3 regions of the Flavonifractor sp. DFI.6.63 genome follow, and region 2 is predicted to be linked to each of the others. Evidence: a T-box and tRNA genes for the amino acid it is inferred to sense, from the RefSeq annotation. Region 2 holds a T-box; the other regions hold tRNA genes.
What was found. A T-box is a leader RNA that pairs with one kind of tRNA and senses whether it is charged. The one in region 2 lies ahead of NE547_RS13355 (valine--tRNA ligase), so its partner is inferred to be a tRNA-Val.
Positions count from the first base shown of each region.

Region 1: it encodes a tRNA-Val, which carries the amino acid that the T-box ahead of NE547_RS13355 (valine--tRNA ligase) is inferred to sense. The anticodon was not compared.
Region 3: it encodes a tRNA-Val, which carries the amino acid that the T-box ahead of NE547_RS13355 (valine--tRNA ligase) is inferred to sense. The anticodon was not compared.

Region 1 covers NZ_JANGBE010000033.1:22,877-28,506, reverse strand. The annotation lists gene NE547_RS14625 (adenylosuccinate synthase) at 1-710, opposite strand, end outside; gene NE547_RS14620 (DUF3298 and DUF4163 domain-containing protein) at 955-1,605, opposite strand; gene NE547_RS14615 (YerC/YecD family TrpR-related protein) at 1,860-2,168, shown strand; gene NE547_RS14610 (class I SAM-dependent methyltransferase) at 2,158-2,904, shown strand; gene hslO (Hsp33 family molecular chaperone HslO) at 2,910-3,788, shown strand; tRNA gene NE547_RS14600 (tRNA-Val) at 3,890-3,965, shown strand; tRNA gene NE547_RS14595 (tRNA-Asp) at 4,000-4,076, shown strand; tRNA gene NE547_RS14590 (tRNA-Phe) at 4,080-4,155, shown strand; tRNA gene NE547_RS14585 (tRNA-Gly) at 4,247-4,322, shown strand; tRNA gene NE547_RS14580 (tRNA-Cys) at 4,367-4,440, shown strand; gene NE547_RS14575 (MarR family winged helix-turn-helix transcriptional regulator) at 4,951-5,427, shown strand; gene NE547_RS14570 (MFS transporter) at 5,417-5,630, shown strand, end outside.
Region 2 covers NZ_JANGBE010000028.1:6,940-12,569, reverse strand. The annotation lists gene NE547_RS13365 (MFS transporter) at 122-1,222, shown strand; gene NE547_RS13360 (M23 family metallopeptidase) at 1,545-3,053, shown strand; T-box leader at 3,285-3,502, shown strand; gene NE547_RS13355 (valine--tRNA ligase) at 3,544-5,630, shown strand, end outside.
Region 3 covers NZ_JANGBE010000003.1:160,388-166,017, forward strand. The annotation lists gene NE547_RS02660 (DAK2 domain-containing protein) at 1-454, opposite strand, end outside; gene NE547_RS02665 (Asp23/Gls24 family envelope stress response protein) at 490-840, opposite strand; gene NE547_RS02670 (hypothetical protein) at 1,057-1,248, shown strand; gene vanR (VanR-ABDEGLN family response regulator transcription factor) at 1,457-2,152, shown strand; tRNA gene NE547_RS02680 (tRNA-Met) at 2,230-2,306, shown strand; tRNA gene NE547_RS02685 (tRNA-Glu) at 2,380-2,454, shown strand; tRNA gene NE547_RS02690 (tRNA-Val) at 2,460-2,535, shown strand; tRNA gene NE547_RS02695 (tRNA-Val) at 2,841-2,916, opposite strand; gene NE547_RS02700 (alpha/beta hydrolase) at 3,056-3,844, shown strand; gene ymfI (elongation factor P 5-aminopentanone reductase) at 3,849-4,571, shown strand; gene NE547_RS02710 (ABC transporter substrate-binding protein) at 4,706-5,630, shown strand, end outside.

The DNA of each region.
Region 1 (5,630 bases), on a different contig from region 2:
GTGGTGAAGGGACAGATGCCCAGGTCCGGGTCTTTCATGGAGCCCAATTGCCCTTCCAGCAGGACCTGCTTTCCGGCGGAGAGCGCCTCGTGGACGAAGGTGACCGCGTCGCCCACATAGGGCGTCAGAGCGTCCCGGTAGCCCATCAGGGTGTCGAACAGGGCCTCGGGGTCCAGGAGCGGCTTGTGGTAGAGGTGTTCCATGAGCACATTTTTCAGCGTACAGGCGTGCCTGAGCTGACCCATGAGCCGTGTCTCATCCCAAAGATCAGCCACCTGGATGCCGATCTTGGCGTATTTATCCGAATAAAAGGGGGCGATGCCCGACTTGGTGGAGCCAAAGGCGGCCCCGGCCAGACGCTCTTCCTCGTAGGTGTCCAGCAGCACATGATAGGGCATGAGCACCTGCGTACGCTGGTCCACGATGACCTTGGGGGCGGGTACGCCGCCGTCGGCAAGACTCTTGAGCTCGGCGATGAATTTGGGTACGTCCAGCGCTACGCCGTTGCCGATGATGTTCGTGGTGTGAGGGTAGAAGACGCCGGAGGGAAGCTGATGCAGTGCGAACTTTCCGTAATCGCAGATGATCGTGTGACCGGCATTGGCCCCGCCCTGGAAACGGATGACCACGTCGGACGCTTCGGCCAGCAGATCCGTGATCTTGCCCTTGCCCTCGTCGCCCCAGTTTGCGCCAACGATTGCTTTGACCATGATGTTCCTCCTGCCGCGGGGATTCGCGCATTGGCCTTTTCCCGCGTGCGAACATGCCGCAGCCCCGGCCGGGCCCACAGCGGCACTTATTATATCGCGGATTTTTTGCAAAGACAAGGCATAAAATGTAAAAAAATCTGCGCCGATCGCCGGAAGAAGGGAAGAAATTTTCCTGGAAACAGGGCCGCACAGACTTCGCGCCCGCAGCGGGCCGCAGCCCTGCCGGTAAAAGGGCGTTGCTGCTTTAGCGGCACGCTGCTTCTTCCGGCAGGGAAAGGGGAAAGACGGGGATCCCCTCGGCGTAAGGGGCGATGCGGTAGAGCGGGAAAAAGACCGCCGGACCCGCTTGGGTACAGTAAAAGTGTTCCGGGTCAAAGGCTGCGGGCAGCCGCTGCCGCCAGTCCTCAAAGAACCAGGCCTCGCCGTTGGCCAGCCGCGCCTCGATCTGTGCGCGCACCTGTTCCAGCACGGCCCGCCGCCAGCGGAAGCGGGGCGGGAAAAAGGAGGCCAGCGAGCGGGGCAGGCCCCGGGGCAGCTCCCAGGTGTCTCCCTGCCGCACCGTGACCCCGTGCGCTCCGCCGGAAAACTCATAGGCGTCCAGATAGAGGCTGAGCAGCGTCTCCGACTGAACGGTGAGGCGGTATGTGAGCGCCGCCTCCCAGGGGCGGAAGGGGCGGGACTGCTCCCGGGCAAGGCGCGCCGCCGCCTGGGCCCGGAGAAAAAGCGGCCCTGTCCACCGCGCCTTCCACTGTTCGGCCGCCTGCCGGTAGTACCGGGCGATCCGGCGCTGCCCGGCCGTCTCCTCCAACAGCCGGGGAAATTGCAGGGAAACCGTCAAAACCGGCTCGCCCTCCCAGTTCAGCGTTTGCTTCCAAAGTCCGTCTTCTATCTTCATGCCCGCGCCTCCCATCGGCTCATTTCTCTCTACAGCGTATGGCGCATTTCACGCAAGGGTGAAAAAGAGAAGGGTCGAAAGGGCGGCCCAGCCGCTTTTTTCGAGCGGGCGGCGGCCCGCCGGGGCAAAGCAAATGTCGTACGACTTTGGCAATCCTATGAAAAAGTGGTTTACTTCCATACTTCACTTTGGTAAAATAGGAGTTGTTGAACAAGGCGCTTTTCCTGAGAAACGATTGGGAGGCAAACGTGCAAATGACAAAAAACGAAAAGCGGGAGCACAGCGACGTGCTCTATCAGGCCATTTTGACGCTCCGGGATCTGGACGAGTGCAAGAAATTTTTCTCCGACCTGTGCACGGTGGCGGAGCTGCGTGCTATGGAGCAGCGCTTCGAGGTGGCGATGCTCCTGTCCGACGGCATGATCTACAACGATATCCTGGAGCGCACCGGCGCGTCCAGCGCCACCATCAGCCGGGTGAACCGGTCCCTCCAGTATGGGGCGGACGGCTATCAGGCGGTGCTGCCCAGGATCAAGGAGCAGATGGATCAGCATGGCGTATGAGAACCTGGCCGGGTGCTACGATCAGTTCACCCGGGATGTGGACTACGTCCGCTGGGCAGACTATCTGGAGCGCCACTTTGCCCGCAGCGCCCTGCCCATCCATACGGTGCTGGACCTGGCCTGCGGTACCGGCAGCCTGACCTTGGAGCTGGCCCGGCGGGGGTATGAGATGATCGGGGTGGACCAGTCGGAGGAAATGCTGGCTCAGGCCGCCGAAAAGTGCCGGCAGGCATCTGAGATCCCGCCCCTTTTTCTCCACCAGTCCATGGACAAGCTGGATCTGTACGGGACCATCGACGCCTGCGTCTGCTGCCTGGACAGCGTCAATTACGTTACAAGCCCCCAAAAGCTGGAGCGGGCCTTTCAGCGGGTGCATACCTTCCTGATGCCCGGCGGGCTGTTCGTGTTCGACGTCAACACGCCGGACAAGCTGCGCGCCCTGGACGGGCAGGTATTCCTGGACGAGAGCGCGGACGCCTACTGCGTCTGGCGGGCGGACTATTCCGCGCGCCGCCGCGTATGCACCTACGGGATGGACCTGTTTACCCTGGAGCCGGACGGCCGCTGGAGCCGGGCGGAAGAGCTCCACGAGGAATACGCCTACGAGCCGGACGAGCTGGAGGCGCTGCTGGTCCGGGCGGGCTTTTCCCGCATCAAACAATACGGCGAGCGGAAGCTGCGCGCCCCCAAAGCGGGGGAGGGACGCATCTTTTTTGCCGCGCGAAAGGAATCCTGACGAACATGGCAGACAGTATCATCCGCGTTCTGGCAAAGGACGCGCCCGTCAAGGCCTCGGCCATCACCGCAAGAGACATGGTGGAGCGTGCCCGGCAGATCCACAGGACCCTGCCCGTGGCCACCGCCGCGCTGGGCCGCGCCCTCATGGCCTGTTCCATGATGGGAAATCAGCTCAAAGAGGAGAAGGGCTCCGTCACCCTACAGATCAAGGGCGCGGGCCCCCTGGGACGGATCACCGTGGTATCCGACAGCTCCGGAAACGCCCGGGGGTATGTGCAGAATCCCCAGGTGGATCTGCCCCTCAAGGGGCCGGCCAAACTGGATGTGGGCTCCGCCGTGGGGCTTCCCGGCGCTTTGACCGTCATCAAGGACCTGCAGATGAAAGAGCCCTATGTGGGCACGGTCCCTCTGGTCTCCGGGGAGATCGCCGAGGATGTGACCTCCTACTTCGCGGAAAGCGAACAGATCCCAACGGCCTGCGCGCTGGGCGTGCTGGTGGAGGTCGACCAGAGCGTGCTGTGCGCCGGGGGATATCTGATCCAGCTGCTGCCCGGCGCGGACGATGGAGTGATCAGCGCCATTGAGCAGGGCATCCAGACGGTGGGGCCCGTCACAGAGGCCCTGCGCTCCGGCGCCGACGCGCGGGCGCTGCTGGAGCAGGTGCTGGGGGCGTTCGAGCTGGAGGTGCTCGCGCAGGAGCCGGTGGAGTACCGCTGCTATTGCAGCCGGGACCGGGTGACCCGGGCCCTGATCAGTATGGGCCGGGAGGAGCTGGAGGCGCTGATCCGGGAGCAGGGGAAGGCGGAGCTGACGTGTCAGTTCTGCGATCAGGCGTACCACTATTCCCGGGAAGCGCTGGAGGCGCTGCTGGCGTCTCTGTAAGAGACGCCAGCAAAAAATGTGGGAAAAGTGATTTTAGTGGTTGACAAGAGTGGGAGGTTTTAGTATAATAACCTTCGCTGCTTGAGTTTGAGCACGGACAAGGGAGCATAGCTCAGCTGGGAGAGCGCATGCCTTACAAGCATGATGTCACAGGTTCGAGCCCTGTTGTTCCCACCAGCCGCATTGCGGTTCCCCAAACCCCCTACCGTCTGGCGCGGTAGTTCAGTTGGTTAGAACGCCGGCCTGTCACGCCGGAGGTCGAGGGTTCAAGTCCCTTCCGCGTCGCCATTCGCCTCTGTAGCTCAGTTGGTAGAGCAGGGGACTGAAAATCCCCGTGTCGCTGGTTCGATTCCGGCCGGAGGCACCATTCTCCGGCGGATGCCTGTGGGCGTCCGCCGGGGAAGACAGTTTCATAGGTATCAAATGCGTGCCTTGGGCATAAGATGTGCTGTTGACACGCAGGTGTAGCTCATCTGGTAGAGCGCCACCTTGCCAAGGTGGAGGTAGCGAGTTCGAGCCTCGTCACCTGCTCCAGACAAATGATAACAGGAGCAAAGAATTGCTCCTGTTATCCATAGGGCGACATAGCCAAGTGGTAAGGCAGAGCTCTGCAAAAGCTCCACCCCCAGTTCGAATCTGGGTGTCGCCTCCAAAAAGAAACACCAGCCAACGGCTGGTGTTTCTTTTTGGATACCTGGGGATAGTTCAATGCTCGGGCGAAGTGAATTCGCTTTGCGCCAAGGGTTTGCGCCAGCGGCGCAGAAGCGCCGCCCCGCCGCGCGGGTCCCGATCCGGTCTCAGTTTGCCGAAAAAGGCCTCTGGCCTTTTTCGACCGAGGGATGCATGACGGACAGGGCTCGATTCTTGCAGAAAAGTCGCCCTGTCCGTCATGAAAGGTGTCATTTCCGACGCACGTGTCGCCGGAAATGACGGAACTTCCTTTCCTTCCGTCGTCTGCGGACGACTCAACTCTGCCAGGCTCTTCTCCAGGAGGGTTTTCGGCAGCCTGAAACGAAAAGACACACCGAATGGTGTGTCTTTTCGTTTGGAGGCGGCGCAGAAGGAAAGCCTGCCCGGGCCGTAAGCTTGCTGCTTGACAAACCAAAAAGATGTGGTATCATCTGATTTGGTTGATGCTACATCTTTTTGACGTGAGGCGGCAATGGATATTACCAAAAGAAAAATTACAAAAATTGCGCGGGAAGTCGGCAAATTTACAGTCCGTACCCTTCGGGAAGACGGGATCGGTACCGCGGAATTCGATGTGCTCCATGCGATCCGTAAGAATCCCGGCATTACACAGGCGGGCGTGTGCAGGATCGTCGGGATCGACAAAGGGGCCGTCGCAAGACAGACGGCCAATCTGGAGGCGAAGGGGTATCTGATCCGGAAAGAGAATCCCAACGACGGACGGAGCCAGCTGCTGTTTGCCACAGAAAAAGCGGAAGGATTGAAACATTCCAAAGCGCATGTGGAGGCGCTGTTTTACGAGTGGCTGCTGCAGCCGCTGCCGGAGGCGGAAAAACAGGAATTTGCACGGCTTCTGGACAGACTGTACCGGCGGTGTAAAGCAGAGAGCAGGGCGGATTTTCCGGAAATGAATCAAAGAATGAAAGGGTGCCGGCCGGATGAAGCATAGCAAGCGGAAAAGACTCTCCCAGGCGATGCTGTTTATTCTTCTGTTCGGCATTGTCAGCCTGTTTTCGGATATGACCCACGAGGGGGCATCCAGCATCCGCGGCGCATATCTCTCCCTGCTCGGCGCTTCTGCGGGTACGATCGGATTTGTTTCCGGGCTTGGAGAACTGATAGGCTACTCCATGCGCTATGTATTCGGGAAAC
Region 2 (5,630 bases):
ATGCTTATTTCAACGTTCCTTCCCTGATGTAAAGCCAGACGCGCCCCGCGCGGCCAAACGCGTTGTGCGGCTCGGGCCGGCGCCTGCAGGGATGGAGCGATCAGAAAGGAACGATGCGATTATGAACCTGAACAAACAGATCCGGCGGCTTTTGCTGCTGGACGGGCTGAGCAACCTCCACCTGGCCGGGACGGCCTGGGTGCTGCTGCTCACCCTGCGCGGCTTTACCTTGACTCAGATCGGCCTGGCGGAGGGCGTGTTCCATTTGGTCAGCCTCTGCTGTGAGCTGCCCTCGGGTATGCTGGCCGACCTGCTGGGCCGGAAATGGACCCTGGCGGCCAGCCGGGCGATGGGCGCGCTGTCCGCCCTGGCCATGATCACGGCCCGGACCGGACTGGGCGTGTGTCTGGCCATGGGCCTGTGCGCCCTAGGCTACAACCTGGCCTCCGGCACACGTGAGGCCATCACCTACGACTCGCTTCTCCAATGCGGCCAGGCGGAGCGCTACCTCCGGGTAAGCGCCTGGCAGAACATTTTCTGGCGGGGTGCCGGGGCCGCAGCCCTGTTGGGGGCTGGGCTGACCGCCGCGCTGGGCTACCGGCTGGCCTACGGCTTGGACATCCTGGTGGACGTGCTGGCCGTGCTGACGGCGCTGGGCCTGACGGAGCCCGCCGTGGGCGCTCCGGAGCGGCGGCCTCGCCTAAGCGAACTGCCCCGGGGCTTTCGGGACTGCGCACGGGACGCGGCGGATTTTTTGCGCGCCAACCCCGCTGCCGCCGCGGTCATGCTCTTCAATGCTCTGGTGGGCGCTCTGGCCACCCTGCTGGGCTTCTTTCTCCAGGACGGCCTGACTTCCGCCGGGGCGGGGAACGCGCTGCTGGGTCCTCTGCTGCTCCTAGTGGCTTTGGGCGGCGTGGCCGGCTCCCGCGCCGCCCTGCTGCTGGAACGGCTGCCCTACCGGCTGACGGGGCTCCTCTGTCTGGCCGGGGTCGCCGCCGGAGCCGCTCTGTCGCTCACCGGCCGCCTGCCCCTGCTGGCCGCCGGAGGTTTTCTGGCCAGCGCCTGCGACGATGCGTTCCAGATGCTTACCGACGCCCGGCTCAATGCCATGATCCCCTCCCAGCGGCGGGCCACCCTCATCTCGGTCTCCTCCATGACCTTCAGCCTGGTCATGATCGTTCTCTCGCCCCTGACCGGGGCCGTTTGGGAGGGGCTGCTCTAATGCCGCCGCGCATTGTCCCCGGAGCGCGCCCTCAGCAAAAGGACGAAATTTTTATACCGCCCCTCCGGCCGTTTCCGGCTCGCGGGGCGGGTGTGGGGGTACGGCTTCCCTTCCGCGCCCCGGCTCCACAAGATGTCGTGTTGCCGCCCGGCGCGGGCCGCCGCGCCTCCCCCAGGGCAGAAAGGGCTTGACTGTGCCGGGAAAAACGTGTATCATAAACTCTGTAACCTTTTTGTAATCTTTTTATTCAACTTGTTACGATTCGGCGCTTTTGTGCCGGATCGATCTTGATGTAAACCACTCGAACGGGAGGGATTCCCATATGGACGATATTCTGCATGCGCCCCGGGACGAGGACGCACAGCAGGCAGGCCTGCCCCTGGCAAAACGGCTGGAGCGTTACCGTGCCGCCTGGATGGACGGCATGGCCCGCGTGCGGCTGAGCGCCCGGCGGTTCCAGCACAAGCTGGACGAGGCCACGGCAGGGGGAAAACGGCTCTTCACACCGCTGAATTTTCTGGCGGTGGCCGCCGTGGTGGGCGTGGCCACTGTGGTGGCCACCGTTTACACGCCCAGCTACGTAGTGTCGGTGGACGGGGTGCCCCTGGGCACCGTGTCCGATCCCCAGGTCTTCGAGGATGTGATGGACCGGGTGGAGGCCCGGGCCGCCACCATTCTGGGCTATGATTATGAGATCCCCAGCACGGTGAGCTATACCTTTGCCCTGTCCGAGCGCGGGAAGCTTTCCGACACCGGCGAATTTGAGACCTATCTCTTCGACCAGATCGGCGCGGTGATGAAGAGCTATGTGCTCAAGGTGGACGGCACGTTTATCGGCGCAGCCGCCGACCGGGAGAGCCTGGACGCCCTGCTGGACGCCATCAAGGCGCCCTACCGGACCGAAAACACCGTCTCCGCCGATTTCACCTCCAATGTGGTCGTCTCTCATGAATACACCCCCTCCGACGTGAATCAGGATCTGGACGCGATGCTGGCCCGGCTGACCCAAAACACCAACGGCCAGACCACCTATGAGGTTCAGAGCGGAGACACTTTTATGCAGATCGCGCTGGACAACGGCATGACCGTCAGCGAGATGCAGCAGCTCAATCCCGAGATCGACATCAACCGGATCTATATCGGCCAGCTGCTCAACGTCCGGGAGGAGATCCCCTACCTGTCGGTGCAGACGGTGGATTCCGTCACCTATACCGAGGCCGTGGAGTGCCCCGTGGAGCAGGTGGAGGACGACTCCATGTACCAGGGTGAATCCCGTGTGATCGACCCCGGCGTTCCCGGCCAAGCGCTGGTCAGCGCCAACATCACCTATGTCAACGGCCGCGAGCAGGAGCGGGATATCATCAGCACCCAGGTGCTGCAGGAGGCCACCACCAAGGTCATCGCGGTGGGCACCAAGGTGCGGCCCTCCTGGTACCCCAACGGCTACTTTATCTGGCCGGTCTACGGGCGCATCACCTCCTATTTTGGCTACCGGTCCATTTTCGGCTCCTACAGCTATCATGGCGGCATCGACATCGCCGCTTCCTACGGTACCGGCATCGCCGCCGCCGACGGCGGCACCGTGACCTTCGCGGGCCGGGCCACCGGCAGCAACTGGAGCTACGGCAACCTGGTCATCATCAACCACGGCAACGGCAAGGTGACCTATTACGGCCACTGCTCCAGCGTACTGGTCTCGGCGGGCGACCACGTCTACCAGGGCCAGACCATCGCCCGGGTGGGCTCCACCGGGCGCTCCACCGGCAACCACTGCCACTTTGAGGTCAAGATCAACGGCACCTCGGTCAATCCCCTGGCCTATCTGAGCTGAATCCCCGCTTCCTGAAGCAGTCAAACGTCCCAGGCGTATGTTCTTGGCCGTCTGGGGCCGGCCCCCGCCGGAGGCTTTTCCCATGGAAGCGTCCCCCTCCTTCCTGCATGGGCTTTGCGTGCTCGACCGTCTGCGCTCCCCCGCCGCCTGCCGCGGCGGGGGAGCGTTCTGCTCTTGACAAGCAATTTGAAATGTGATAGCATTTCTCCGTTCGATTCGGAAAATCATAGGAAAACGGCACGGATCGGGAGTAGTAAGCGGTCTTTCCTGCCCCAGAGAGAAAGCGTTGGGTGTGAGCTTTCGCAGGCGGGCCGCCCAAGTCGCCCGGGAGCCATGGAAGGAACTGCAGTAGACTCCATCGGGAGGGGCCCGTTATCGCCCCCAAGAGCGCGCGCGCCGTCCCGGCACGCGAATTTAGGTGGTACCGCGGAGTTGATTTCGCCCTAAACTGGCAGCAGTTTAGGGCGTTTATTTTGATTGGGAGGTCACTATGGAAGAATTTGAAAAACGATATAACGGGCTGGAGATCGAGCCCCAGATGCAGCAGCTGTGGGAGCTGCAGCAGGTCTACAAGTACGTGCCGGACCAGTCCCGGCCCATTTACTCCATCGACACGCCCCCTCCCACCGTCAACGGCAGCCTGCACATCGGCCACATCTTCAGCTATACGCAGGCGGAGATGATCGCCCGCTACCGCCGGATGAACGGCTACAACGTGTTTTACCCCTTCGGCTTTGACGACAACGGCCTGCCCTCGGAACGGCTGGTGGAAAAGGAGACCGGCGTAAAGGCCATGAACGTGCCCCGCAGCGAGTTCGGCCGCCAGTGCATCGAGATCACTGGAAAATACGAGGCGGAGTTCAAGGCCCTGTGGAAGGCCATGGGCTTTTCCTGCGACTGGGACCTGCAGTACTCCACCGTGGGGGCCCAGGCGCAGAAGATCTCCCAGCGCTCTTTTATCGAGCTGGCCAAGGCGGGCCACGCCTACCTCAGGAAGTCCCCGGTCCTCTGGTGCTCCGAGTGCCAGACCTCCATCGCTCAGGCGGAGCTGGACGCCAAGGACATCGACTCCACATTCAACTATATCCCCTTCGTGGTAGAGGGCAAGACCCTGGAGGTGGCCACCACCCGGCCCGAGCTGCTCTACGGTGTGGTGTGCGTCTTCGTCAACCCCGAGGACGAGCGCTACAAGGCCTATATCGGCAAGCAGATCACGGTGCCCCTGTATGAGTACGAGGTGCCCATCCTCTCCGATGAGCGGGTGAGCATCGAAAAGGGCACCGGCGTGGTCATGTGCGCCACCTTCGGCGACTCCACCGACCTGGACTGGTACAACGACTATCAGCTGCCCTACCGTCAGGTCATCCTGCCCGACGGCCGCATCGCCGCGGACGTGCCCTATATCGCGGGCCTCTCCGTCCGGGCCGCCCGGAAGGAGATCATCCGCCTGCTGGACGAGAAGGGCCTGCTGCTCAAGTCGGAGAAGCTGACCCACACGGTGTCCATCCACGAGCGCTGCGGCACCGAGGTGGAGATCATTCCCTCCCAGCAGTGGTATATCGACGTGCTCAATATTAAGGAAGAGCTTCTGAAGGCCGGCGACGCGATCAACTGGTATCCCGCCTCCATGAAAAACCGCTACCGCATGTGGGTGGAGAACCTGAAGTGGGACTGGTGCATCTCCCGCCAGCGGTATTTCGGCGTTCCCTTCCCGGTGTGGTACTGCGCAAAGTGCGGCAAGCCCCACTTTGCCGACGAGTCTCAGCTGCCCGTCAACCCTCTGGAGACCCCCTATCACGGCGCCTGTGAATGCGGCTGCAGCGAGTTTGTGCCCGAGTCCGCCGTGCTGGACACCTGGGCCACCTCCTCCCTGACCCCCGCCATCAACGAGAACACCGCCCGGGGCGCAGGCTACGAGGAGCCCTTCGTGCCCATGACCATGCGTACCCAGGCCCATGAGATCATCCGCACCTGGGCCTTCTATACCATCGTCAAAAGCTATTACCACCGCCACACCATCCCCTGGAAGGACGTGATGATCTGCGGCTTCGTTCTGGCCAAGCCGGGTGAAAAGATCAGCAAGTCCAAGGGCAACGCCAAGCTCACGCCCAAGTCCCTGCTGGAGACCCATCCGGCCGACATGATCCGCTATTGGGCGGCCAGCGCCCGGCTGGGCACCGACACCTTCTTCGATCAGAACGACATGGTGGACTCCTCCAAGCGCTTTATGACCAAGCTGTGGAACGCCTCCAAGTTCTGCCTGTCCCACCTGCACGACTTTGATCCCGGCGTCCGGCCGGAGCTGCTGCCCATCGACCGCTGGATGGTGGAGCGGGTGCAGGAGACCGCCCGGAAGGCCACCGAGCTGCTGGACTCCTACGAGATCGGCCTGGCCCGCCACCTGATCGACGAGCTGTTCTGGAACGATTTGTGCGACGACTATATCGAGATCGTCAAGTCCCGCCTGTACGAGCCCGAGATCCATGGCGAGGCCGAACGCCGCAGCGGGCAGTACGCGGTGTTCTACGCCCTGCTGAACATCCTCAAGCTCTATGCCATCTATGTGCCCCACATCAC
Region 3 (5,630 bases), on a different contig from region 2:
TGGGCGTGGCCCGCGCGGCGTCAGCCGCCCGGGCGGCGGCCAGGCGGGAGACGGTAAGGATCGTGCCCTCGGCGGGCTTCATCACCGCCTTGTAGGCGGCGGCCACGCCAAAGTCCAGGGCAATGGCCAGCTCGCGGCCGTCGATGACGTCCTTGTCCTTCACGGCCTTGGCAAACCCCCGGAAAAGCAGGGAGAGGATGACGCCGGAATTGCCCCGGGCGCCCCGCAGCAGAGCGGAGGCGTTGGCGGCGGCGGCGTCTGACACCGTCTTGGGGTGCTTTTTGCGCAGTTCGGCAGCAGCGGTGGAGATGGTCAGGCTCATATTGGTGCCGGTATCCCCGTCGGGCACGGGGAAGACGTTGAGCTCGTTGATCTGCTGCTTTTGTAGATTGATGGAGGCCGCCGCGTGGATGATCGCCTGAGCAAACGACGCTCCGTCAATACACTCTCTCATGTCTGTGTTCCTTCCTTTCGATGGCGGACCAGGGGTCAGCCGATGACCATGGAGTCGATGCACACGTCTACGTTGCGCACCTCGGCGCCGGTGGTACGGCTGACGATATAGCGCACCTCGCTCATGATGGAGCGGCTGACCGCCATCAGATTGACGCCGTTGTCCACGATGATGTGCAGCTCAATGGAGACGGTGGCATCGTCGTTATAGGTCACCTTGACGCCCTTGGCCATGGACTCCCGCCGCAGCAGGTGGACCAGCCCGTCGGTTGCGGAGCGGATCGCCATCCCCTTGACGCCGTAGCAGTTGGTCGCCGCCGCGCCGGTGATGTGGGTAAACACCTCGCTGCTGATGGTAATCTCGCCCTTTTCAGTTTGCAGCTTCATGGAATCCCGTCCTTTCTGGGAAAATGCAAGCAGGCCGCCGCGAAGACGGCCGATTTCTTTTCATTCGTTTCTATATTGTATTCTATTTTCATGCAAATTACAAGGGAAAAAAGTTTCAAGAAAGTAGGGCGGCGCACTTGTATTTTGGGAAAGAAACGTGTAAACTGTGGATAGCAATGGATCAGCAGCAAAAACGGTAAGGAGGCTGCCTGCACGATGAAAAAGTTTTTTTGCGGTGTGGTGAAATTTTTCACCATTCTCACCATCCTGGCCGCTCTGGCCTACACTGTGGTTCTCTATTGGGATAAGATCGTCGATTTCGTCGACCGTGTGAAGGGGCTGTTGGCAGAGAAGAAGCTCTGTTGCTGCCATGACGAGACGGACGACTACGCCGATTGGGACGAGTAAGGCGAAAACCGGTCAGCCGGGCCTGCGAACGCGGGCCCGGCTCTTTTTCGCGCCCGTTCCTGATGTTTTTCTTACAATGATGCGCCTGGCTTGACCTGCCTGCGGCAGATTGGTTATAATAGCACTGATGGCAAAGTACGCCGGCTGAAGCAACCGCTTTGCAGAGTTGCCGCGGCACACTGGAATACCGCTGAAAGGGGAGCGTGCCATGGATGCCAATATCCTGGTTGTAGACGACGAGCCGGAGATCGCCGATCTGGTGGAGGTCTACCTGAAAAGCGAGGGGTGCACCGTCTTCAAATGCGGCACGGGCACCGAAGCGCTGGCCTGCGTGGCCCGCGAGCGGCTGGATCTGGCCATTCTGGACGTGATGCTGCCCGATATCAGCGGCTTTACCCTGTGCGGGGAGATCCGCAAGGAGCACCACTTTCCGGTGCTTATGCTCACCGCCAAGGTGGATGATATGGACAAGATCACAGGGCTGACCATCGGCGCGGACGACTACATCACCAAACCCTTCAATCCCCTGGAATTGGTGGCCCGGGTGAAGGCGCAGCTGCGGCGCTATACCCGCTATAACGAGGCGGACAAGTCCTCCGAGAGCCGGGACCTGATCGATTTCAACGGCCTGGTCATCAATCGGGGCACGCATGAGTGCCAGCTCTACGACCGGGAGCTGAATCTGACGCCCATTGAGTTTGACATCCTATGGATGCTGTGTGAAAACCGGGGACAGGTCATCTCCGCCGAGCGCCTGTTTGAGACGGTATGGGGAGAAAAGTATCTGGACCGGAACAATACCGTTATGGTACACATCCGCCGTTTGCGGGAGAAAATGGGCGAGCCCAGCCGGAATCCCCGGTTCATCAAAACGGTATGGGGCGTGGGGTATAAAATCGACTGATTTTCCGTAAAAAAAGATTGACAAGCCGGGACAAATCGGGTATACTAACTCTTGCCCTGTGTGGCAGGGCCTGACAAGGCGGCATAGCTCAGTTGGCTAGAGCATGCGGTTCATACCCGCAGTGTCCCCGGTTCAAATCCAGGTGCCGCTACCAGACCCAAAAGACGGCACGTGCCGTCTTTTGGGACTTTCCTTCGGGAAGGGACCCCGGCCCGCTTGGGCAACATGGCCCGTTGGTCAAGTGGTTAAGACACCGCCCTTTCACGGCGGTAACACGAGTTCGAGTCTCGTACGGGTCACCAAATATGGAGGCGTAGCTCAGCCGGTAGAGCACTTGCTTCACACGCAAGGGGTCACAGATTCGAGTTCTGTCGTCTCCACCAAAAAAGAAGACACGCTGGAAGCGTGTCTTCTTTTTTTACGCGCCTGCCGCGGTTCCATGGGATAGCACAGGGCAGAGCCGTGCCGCCCACACGCCTGCGCCGCGACAGGATCGGCGCCGGTGGAATGGATGAGGACCGCTTCAAAGGCTGCAAGATCTGGAGGAAGCCCCTCGAAATCCGGCTGAAATTGTGGGATGAGGCAGGGCTGCAGAGGACGGGATCCCATCCCGTCCTCTGCGGCCCTGCCCTGCTTGAACAGCATTTGCAAAAAGCTCTGGAACCCATATGGTTCCAGAGCTTTGATCTGGTGGACGATACAGGACTTGAACCTGTGACCTCCCGCACGTCAAGCGGATGCTCTACCAGCTGAGCTAATCGTCCAGACAGCGAAGATTATTATATCCGCAACAGGACGACTTGTCAATACTTTTTTCCGAATTCCTCTTTTAAAGAGTGAAGGAAACTGCTATACTGGAGCAAAGGGAGAAAGCTGGCGAACGGAGAAAAAGGAGCGGGAGATATGCTGTACCGGGAATTTGGCCCCGCAGAGCTGCATCCGGGGCTGACGGCGGGGGAAGGAGTCCGGCTGCGGGCCTATTGCCGGGAACACACCGGCCTGTTGGCCGATGACGGCAAGCGCTGGGCGGTGCTTATCCTCCCGGGCGGGGCCTACCGGCGCCTGGCGCCCGCGGAGTCCGAGCCCGTGGCGCTGGCCTTCTTGGCGGCGGGGATCCAAGCCTTTGTATTGGATTACAGTGTGCTGCCCAGACGCTGGCCCCAGCCTCTGCTGGAGACGGCCGCAGCGGTGGCCTTCCTTCGCTCGCATGCGGCGGAGTACGGCTTTCGTGCCGACCGGGTGGCTGTATGCGGTTTTTCGGCAGGCGGACATCTGGCGGGATATCTGTCGGGCCGTTGGGAGGATCCGGCGATCGGAGCGGCGCTGGGCCTGACGCCGGATCAGGTGCGGCCTGACGCGGCGGTTTTGGGCTATCCGGTGGTCCACCTGGCGGCGCTGCTGGAGGAGATCGGAGCGCCGGAGGCGCTGCGGCTGGACCGGCAGGTCCGGCCGGGCCACCCGCCCGTCTTTTTGTGGGCCACTGTGCGGGATGCGACCGTCCCGGTGGAAAATACGCTGGATTATGCCCGCGCGCTGCGGGCGGCGGAGGTGCCCTTTGAGCTGCATCTCTTTGCGGACGGGCCGCATGCCATGGGGCTGGCCGACCAGGAGAGCGCCCGGGACGAGGATCACTGCAATGCCCACGCAGCTGCATGGCATCCCCTGTGCGTGGACTGGCTGAAAGGACGATAACAAAATGGGACAAAAGGTCGTTCTTATTACCGGCGGCAGTCGCGGCATCGGCGCGGCCTGTGTCCGGCGCTTTGCCGCGGACGGGTGCCGGGTGGTCATAAACTACCGCGGCTCCCGGGGCCAGGCAGAGGCTCTGGCGGCCCAGGTCGGGGGACTGGCCCTTCAGGCCGACGTGGCCGACCCGGTCCAGGTACAAGATATGGTTGACAATGTGTTAGATAAATTTTGTCAACTTGACATTCTGGTATGCAATGCCGGAATCTCCCAGCAGAAACTGTTTGGCGATTTGACTGACGCCGACTGGCGGCGGATGTTCGCCGTAAATGTGGATGGGGTCTTCCACAGCATCCGGGCCGTGCTTCCCCACTTCATCCACCGGAAGGCGGGGCGCATCGTGACGGTATCCTCCATGTGGGGGCAGGTGGGGGGCTCCTGCGAGGCGGCCTATTCCGCTTCCAAGGCGGCGGTCATCGGCCTGACAAAGGCTCTGGCCAAGGAGCTGGGCCCCTCGGGCATCACGGTCAACTGCGTGGCCCCGGGGGTCATTGATACCGAAATGAACGCCCGCCTGGATGCCGGGACGCTGGCGGCGCTGGCGGAGGAGACCCCGCTGGGGACCATCGGCACGCCGGAGGACGTGGCGCAGTCGGTCTGTTTTCTGGCCTCTGACGCCGCCCGGTTCATTACCGGACAGGTGCTGGCGCCGAACGGCGGGCTGGTAATTTAGACCGGCGCGTTTTAAAATTGTCGATATCTCCCACAATGGCTGTCCGTATTGGACGGCCATTGTGCATTTTAGCGGTTGACAATTTTGCTGTGGGAAGATATAATTGTCAACAACCTTAAAGGAGGTAATGAATGATGAAGAAATCCCGCATCCTGTCTCTTGCCATGGCGGGTGCCCTTTGCTTCTCCCTGCTGGCCGGCTGCGGCGGCAGCGGCGGCACCGCCAGTTCCCCCGCGCCTGAGACCACCAGCCCCGAGACCGGCGCGCCCGAAAGCACCGCCCCCGCCGGCGGCAGCACGTCCGCGTTCAAGCTGGGCGGCACCGGCCCCCTGACGGGCGGCGCGGCCATCTACGGCAACGCGGCCAAGCAGGGCGCCGAGATCGCCGTAGAGGAGATCAACGCCCTGAACGGCGACATCCGGTTCGACCTGCGCTATGAGGACGACGCCCACGACGCCGAGAAGGCGGGCAACGCCTATAACACCCTGAAGGACTGGGGCCTGCAGATCTTCCTGGGCTCCGTTACATCCACCCCCTGCGTGGCCACCTCTTCCGAGAGCAACGCCGACCACATCTTCCTGCTGACGCCTTCCGCCTCTTCCACCGACGTGCTGGGCGGCGTGGCCGATCCTCTGACCGGCACCGTGAACATCCCCCGGAAGGACAACGCGTTCCAGATGTGCTTCATGGACCCCAACCAGGGCTCCGCTTCCGCGCAGTACATTTCGGATAAGACGCTGGGCGAGAAGATCGCCGTCATCTACAAGAACGACGACGTGTACTCCACCGGCATCTACAACAGCTTTGTCGCCAAGGCCGCCGAGCTGGGCCTGGAGATCGTGTCCACCACCACCTTTACCGAGGACAGCCAGACCGACTTCTCCGTCCAGATTGCCGACGCCAAGACCAACGGCGCCGACCTGATCTTCCTGCCGATGTACTACACGCCCGCCTCGCTGATCCTGGCCCAGGCCAAGGCTGTGGGGTATGCGCCCACGTTCTTCGGCGTGGACGGCATGGACGGCATCCTGACGCTGGACGGCTTCGACACCGCCCTGG